One region of the Rhodococcus sp. 2H158 genome, then DNA from elsewhere that is predicted to be linked to it. Evidence: riboswitches for the same ligand, from Rfam matches in the RefSeq annotation. Region 1 holds a riboswitch; the other holds the start of a gene.
The links. A riboswitch is a leader RNA that binds a small molecule or an ion and turns the genes downstream of it on or off. The one in region 1 is predicted to bind S-adenosylmethionine.

Region 1 (3,304 bases):
CGGCCAGGGCCAGGGTGCTGGGTACGGCGGCGGCGATCGCTTCGGTCACGGGTTGTCCTGTGACGATCGAGATGCCGAAGTCACCCCGGACGGCGTTGCTCAGCGCACTGAGGTACTGCTCCCACAGCGGCCGGTCGAGCCCGTACCGTTCCTGCAGTTGCGCGACAGCGGCCGCATCCACCGGTGTGCCGCTGCCGGCGCCGTCGACCGCGATGCTCACCGGGTCGGACGGCAGCAGGTACAGCACGCCGAACGAGACGGTGAACGCCGCCCACAGCACCAGCAACGCCTGCACGAGCCGGGAACCGAGATACCGGGCCATGGTCTACTCGCTCAGCCAGGTGTCGAAGAACTGCAACCGGGCGGAGGCCTCGAACGTCAGGTCCTGCACCGTCCCCGCCGCACCGATGGCCTGGGACAGCTCCACGGTCGGTAGCCACAGGCCGTTGTCGAGGACGAGCTGCTGTGCCTGCTCGACCAGCTCGCCGCGTTCGGCCGGGTCGGTGGTGCGCAGCTGCGCAGACAGGACCTCGTCCAGTGCCGGGATCGGGCCGCGGTTGTTGAGGTTGCGCCCGTCGAGTCCGAACGTGGTGCGCAGGATGTCGCCGTCGGCGCGCGTGCTGTTGTAGTAGGTGGCGTCGAAGTCCTTCGCACCCTGCCGGGCAGTGGCTTCCGGGGTGGAGACCAGGTCGAGCTGCAGGTCGATACCGACCTCGCGCAGCTGCTGCTGCACGAGCTCGAGGATCGCCTGGTTGCCGGCGAACACCGAACTGAACAGCACCGAGAAGGACAGGCGGTTGCCGTCCTTGACGCGGATGCCGTCCGGGCCGGGAACCCAGCCGGCGGTGTCGAGGATCGACTTCGCCTTCGCCGGGTCGTAGGTGACGTCGTCGAGCGCGACGTAGCCGGGGGTGCGGGAGGCGAGGGTGCTGGTCGCGGGCCGGAAATCGGGGCCGAGGACGGTGTCGACGAGTTCCTGGCGGTCGAGGGCCGGCACGATCGCGGCGCGCACCGCCGGATCGGTCAGGACGCCACGGGTGACGTTCGGCTGGAAACCGAACGGGACACCCGGGTTCGGCGTGGTGAGGATCCGTCCGCCGCTGCCTTCGATCTGGGAAGCGTCCTGCGGCAGCGCATCGCTGATCGCGTCGAGCTGGCCGGATGCGAGGCTTCCGGTGCGTACACCGGACTCCGGGACGATCGTGAACTCGATGCGATCGAGGTAGGCCTCGCCGTCGTGCGCGAACACGTCGGATCCCCATGAGTATCCGGTGCGCTTGACCAGCGTGGCGGACTTGTCCTGCTGGTAGTCCTCGTAGACGAAGGGACCGGTGCCGGACAGGTCGCCGGCGCAGCGTTCCTCCGCGGACTTCGCGACGTCCCTGTCGGACAGGAAGCCGAGTTGCAGCGTCGACGACGCCTGCAGGAACTGCGCGTTCGGTCCGGCGAAGGACACCTGGGCGGTGAGCGGATCGAGCACCGTGGTGCCGGTGTACCCCGACAGGTAGCTCGCCGCCAGCGCTGCCTTGGCGCCGGTGAGGGTCTGGACGATCGCGTCGAAGTTCTTCTTCACCGAGTCCGCAGTGAACGGGGTGCCGTCACTGAATGTCACGCCGTCCTTCAGCCGGAACGTGAACGCCGAGGCTGCCCCGTTCACCTCCCAGCTTTCGGCGAGCCACGGCTTCAGTTCACCGGTCCCGGGGTCCTGATCGGTGAGCGAGTCGACGATCTGACGGGCGACGTAGATGGTCTGGTTGCTGCCGGCCTGGGCGGGATCGGCGCACGTGGGGGCCTGGGACAAGCCGTAGCGCAGGGTTCCGCCGGGCTGCGGGGTGCCGCCACCGGAGGAGGTGCCCGCCGTGTCGGTGCCGCACGCGGCGAGTCCACCGGCGAGGATTGCGGCGGTGGCGGCCGCGACGGCGCGACGTCGGGCGGCAGAGGTGAACGGAACAGGCACCGGGGAACTCCATGATCTCGTGAGGCGCCGATGGCACCGCGTTTCGCGATGCCACCGGCCGGGCAGACGGTCGTAGTTCTTCGACTGGGTAGCGCCGCTCAGGCGCGACAGGATCGTGGGCGACAGATGCCCGAGCACTGACGGCACAGGTCGACGTGCAGGCGCGCCCACGCGCCCACGAACCCCTCGCCTGCCATGCCTTCTCCTCCATCGTTCCCGGCGGTAGCACCCTCACCTGCGGCGGCAGGGGGTTGCTGCGACGTCGTCGAGCCGGGTCTCTCGGTCGCTCTGGATGGTTCTCGGTGACCGTACGCGTTGCGAACGAGTTCGGAGAACCCTTTCGCTCACCGTGATCGAAACCCGGTGCCGGCACGACGGCGCCGGTCGGCGAGCGCACAGAGCAGCGACACCGCGAGCATCGCGGCGCACACCGCGAGGCCGGCCGACGTGGCACCGGCGAAGTCGTCCCCGTCCGTCGCCAGCGCCGACAGATACAGGCCGGACACCGCGGCGAGGGCGACCGTCGCGGACAACCGCTGTGACAGCTGCAGGAACCCGGCCGCGACACCATGACCGCCCGCCGGGGACGACTCGAGCGTCAGCGCCCGGTTGGGTGCATCCACGAATCCACCCGAGAGGCCCGACAGCGCGGCCAGCGCCACGAACACCGGCATCGTGGCGTCGTGCTGCACAGCGGCGGCGTAGCCACCGACGACGGCGATCTCGGCTGCCACCACCACGACGACCGTCACCCGGCCGTATCGCGCGACGACCCGCCACCCCACGGCCGAGGCGACGGCCATCGCCGCGGCGGCGGCGGACAGCACGGCGGCGGCCTGGACAGCGGCATAGCCGCGCCCCTCGATGAGGTACAGGCTCACGACGGTGTTCAGGGACAGCACCGCACCGAACCAGAACAGTGCGACCAAGGTGCCGAGGACGTATCCGCCGGAGCCGGTCAGTTCGGGAAGCAGCACGGGCTTGCCGCCGCGCGCGGCGACACGGCGTTCCCACGACAGGAAGGTGGCGAGTGAGACCGCCGCTCCCCCGACGGCGAACACCGCACCCACCGGACCCGGTTCGGAGACCACGGGCAGCATCACCAGCGTCGTGGCCGCCGCGAGCAGCACGAGGCCCCCGGCATCGACCCCGCTGCGGGCCGACGGTCGTCCCCGATCCGGGGGCAGGCGGCGTGCCGCGAGCGCGAGTGTGACGAGTGCGCACGGCACGTTGAGAATCAGCAGAACGCGCCACCCGTACTCCCCGGGCGCAGCGCCGAGCACCAGCCCACCGACGAGCGGACCGCACAGCCCGGCGAGGCCCCCGGCCGTGCTGTAGGCGGCCAGG
Region 2 (3,304 bases), on a different contig from region 1:
CACGGCCGCGGCGGCCGCATACGAGGAGCGCTTCGGCTACCGCTACCTGTGGTGCCCGCAGGGACTCGGGCCGGGGGAACTGCTGACGGATCTCCACCACCGCCTCGCGCACGAACCCGAGGCGGAGCGCAAAGCGTGCACAGAGGAACTGGCCAAGATCACCCGTACCCGGCTCGAGCGCATGCTCGGACCGGAGGACGGCTTTCCCCTGTATTGACCGCCGACTGCGGACAGCCCTGTCGATCGGGGCCACGGACGGCGGTGGGATCCTAGGCTGGAACCATGTCCGGGACACTGCATCCGAATGCCGCTCGGGTGGCCGACACGCTCATCGCGCGCGGTCACCACGGGCTGATCACGACCCAGCCGGAGTCGGTGCACACCGCGGAGCAGGCGGCGGCCGCGCTCGGGGTCGATGTGGGCGCGATCGTCAAGTCGCTGGTGTTCCTGCTCGACGACGAACCGGTGCTGCTGCTGGTCTCGGGTGCGCATCGGGTGAACCCGGAACGGACGGGCAAGCGCCTCGGTGGTGCGCTCGTTGCGGCGCCCCCGGAAGTGGTCACCGAGGTCACGGGGCAGCCCGTCGGCGGGGTGGCACCGCTCGGGCATCCGACGAACCTGACCACGTACGTCGACACCGCCCTGGCCGCTTTTCCCGAGCTGTGGGCCTCCGGCGGGCATCCGCGCACGCTGTTCCGCACGACGTTCCGCGAGCTGATGCGCATCACGGCGGCCGTCGACGTCGACGTCGACTAGACCCGCCGGATCGACCGGCGGGCAGTGCCTGTCCGGCGGTCCGCCCGGGGAGCGGTCAGCTGCACTGCGCGGCGCCGGCGGTGGGCTCCACCAGGCCCGGACGGGTCTCGGGCGACGGTCCCCACAGTCCGTCGGTCTTGGCGTAGGTCCAGCCGGGACCGGCGTCGACGAGCCCGCGCAGCGCGTCGAGCAGGCGGTCCACGTCGGCAGACGAGCTGCCGAGACCGAGGGAGGCGCGTACCGCACCGCCGGGCAGGCCGACCCGCGCGAGCAGCGGGTGCGCGCAGAACCGGCCGTCACGCACACCGATTCCGTGCTCGGCGGACAGGTACGACGCCACCTCGCCGGGTTCGAATCCGGCGACCGTGAAGGTGACGATGCCGACCGAGTCCGGCGAGTCGCTCCACAGCCGCAGGATCTCCACGCCGTCGAGGTCGCGCAGCCCGCCGAGGAGGCGCCGGCACAGCGCCTCCTCGTGCTCGGCGACGGCGTCGGCGTCGAAACCGGCGAGCGCGTCGCACGCCGCGGCGAGCGCCGCGACGCCGAGCACGTTCGGCGTGCCCGCCTCGTGCCGCGCCGGGGCGCACGCCCATTCGGTGTGACCGAGACGTACTTCGCGGACCGCACCGCCCCCTGCGAGATACGGTTCCGCGACGTCGAGCCAGTCCCGGCGTCCGACCAGAGCGCCGGCACCGAACGGGGCGTAGAGCTTGTGACCCGAGAACGCGAGGTAGTCGACGCCGAGAGCGGTGAGGTCGATCCGCCGGTGCGGAACCAATTGCGCTCCGTCGACGAGGATCCGGGCGCCGCAGGCGTGCGCCACGTCGGCGAGTTCGGCGATCGGGAGGACCTCGCCGGTCACGTTGGAGGCGCCGGTGACGGCGAGCAGCGCGGCGGGCTTGCTGCACAGTTCGGCGACGAGCCGGCGGACCGTCTCGGCGACGGTGTCCGCGGCCTCGACGACGCGGGCGTTCTTCCAGGGCAACAGGTTTGCGTGGTGCTCGACGTCGAGCACCACGACGTCGCCGGGTACGGCTCCGGCCAGGAGGTTGAGGGAGTCGGTGGTGTTGCGGGTGAACACCACCACCTGATCGTCTGCGGCGCACACGAATCGGGCCACCGACTCACGAGCCTGCTCGTAGCTCGAGGTGGAGATCCGGGAGGCGTAACCGGCACCGCGGTGCACGCTGGCGTAGTACGGCAGGAGCTCGGCGATCCGCTCGGTGACCGCTTCGAGGGCGGGGGCGCTCGCCGCGTAGTCGAAGTTGGCGTAGGTGCAGGTACCACCCTGGACCAGGGGTACCTGCAGGTCACATCCGGTGACCCGGGCGAACGGGGCGATGCAGGTGTCGGCGGTCAGTACGGCAGCAGTCATGACGTTCCCTCGTCGTTCAGGGATTCGCCGGTGGTCGCCTCGTCGCCCGAGTGCGATCACGGTCCGAATCCGCGCTTGCCGTGTCCGGTGTGGAAACACGGCCTGGTCGTCACCCGGAGCACCCCACCGCGGAGGAGGGTTGCCGACCAGCTAGCCGGGGCTTGTCGCTGGTTCTCGTGACCTGCCGAAGAGGATTGCAGGAGCGCGCACGGATGTCAAACCGGACTCGCAGCGGCCGTCGTCCCACAACCGAAAATTCCTGGGAGATAAGGTGTTTCGTGCGGAGACGGACGCCGCGCCGCGGAGCGCGACGCCGGGTCGAGCGGGAGATTCCACCGTCGGAGTGGGCACCGACACACCCAATGTTCACCCTCCGTCCATCTGACCGTGAGATAACCGGACGAACGCACCACCAGGCCGAGAGAAGGACATGCGATTGCCTGCCCAGCCCACGACGGATCCGGATCGGTCGTATCGCATCCCCGAGGAGTTCCTTCGCTCCTCCCACGCCCCGGCCCCCCGCACCCTCGTCGACATCCTGCGGGCCACCGCCGACACCCACCCGGACGCCCCGGCCGTCGACGACGGCACCGTCACTCTCAGCTACACCGAACTCGTCGAGGAGGTCATCGCCTGCTCGTACCGGCTCGCCGACGCGGGAGTCGGCGCCGGTGACCGCGTCGGCGTGCGCATGCCGTCCGGCTCCAAGGACCTGTACGTGACGATCCTGGGCATCCTCGCGGCCGGCGCGGCCTACGTGCCGGTGGACGCGGACGACCCCGACGAACGCGCCGAACTCGTGTTCGGGGAGGCGATGGTCACCGCCGTCGTCACCGCCGACGGCATCGGTCCGGGCACCGCGCCGCCGTCGCCCGCGCCACAGCTGCGCGGCCCGCGCCTCGACGACGCCGCCTGGATCATCTTCACCTCCGGCTCCACCGGCACCCCCAAGGGCGTCGCGGTCAGCCATCGCAGCGCCGCCGCCTTCGTCGACGCCGAGGCCCGGCTGTTCCTGCGCGAGAACCCGATCGGGCCCGGCGACCGCGTACTGGCCGGACTGTCGGTCGCCTTCGACGCCTCCTGCGAGGAGATGTGGCTGGCGTGGCGGCACGGCGCGTGCCTCGTGCCGGCGCCCCGCTCGCTCGTGCGGTCCGGGATGGACCTCGGGCCGTG

Region 2: linked by a shared signal. The riboswitch ahead of ACWPOB_RS10345 (aminotransferase class V-fold PLP-dependent enzyme) and the one ahead of ACWPOB_RS00710 (ABC transporter substrate-binding protein) in region 1 are both predicted to bind S-adenosylmethionine.

The regions. Positions count from the first base shown of each region.
Region 1 covers NZ_JBSNCE010000001.1:149,628-152,931, reverse strand. The annotation lists gene ACWPOB_RS00715 (ABC transporter permease) at 1-322, opposite strand, end outside; gene ACWPOB_RS00710 (ABC transporter substrate-binding protein) at 326-1,957, opposite strand; SAM riboswitch class I at 2,162-2,256, opposite strand; gene ACWPOB_RS00705 (MFS transporter) at 2,302-3,304, opposite strand, start outside.
Region 2 covers NZ_JBSNCE010000008.1:212,452-215,755, forward strand. The annotation lists gene ACWPOB_RS10335 (2-oxo-4-hydroxy-4-carboxy-5-ureidoimidazoline decarboxylase) at 1-217, shown strand, start outside; gene ACWPOB_RS10340 (YbaK/EbsC family protein) at 283-756, shown strand; gene ACWPOB_RS10345 (aminotransferase class V-fold PLP-dependent enzyme) at 812-2,131, opposite strand; SAM riboswitch class IV at 2,198-2,313, opposite strand; gene ACWPOB_RS10350 (Pls/PosA family non-ribosomal peptide synthetase) at 2,562-3,304, shown strand, end outside.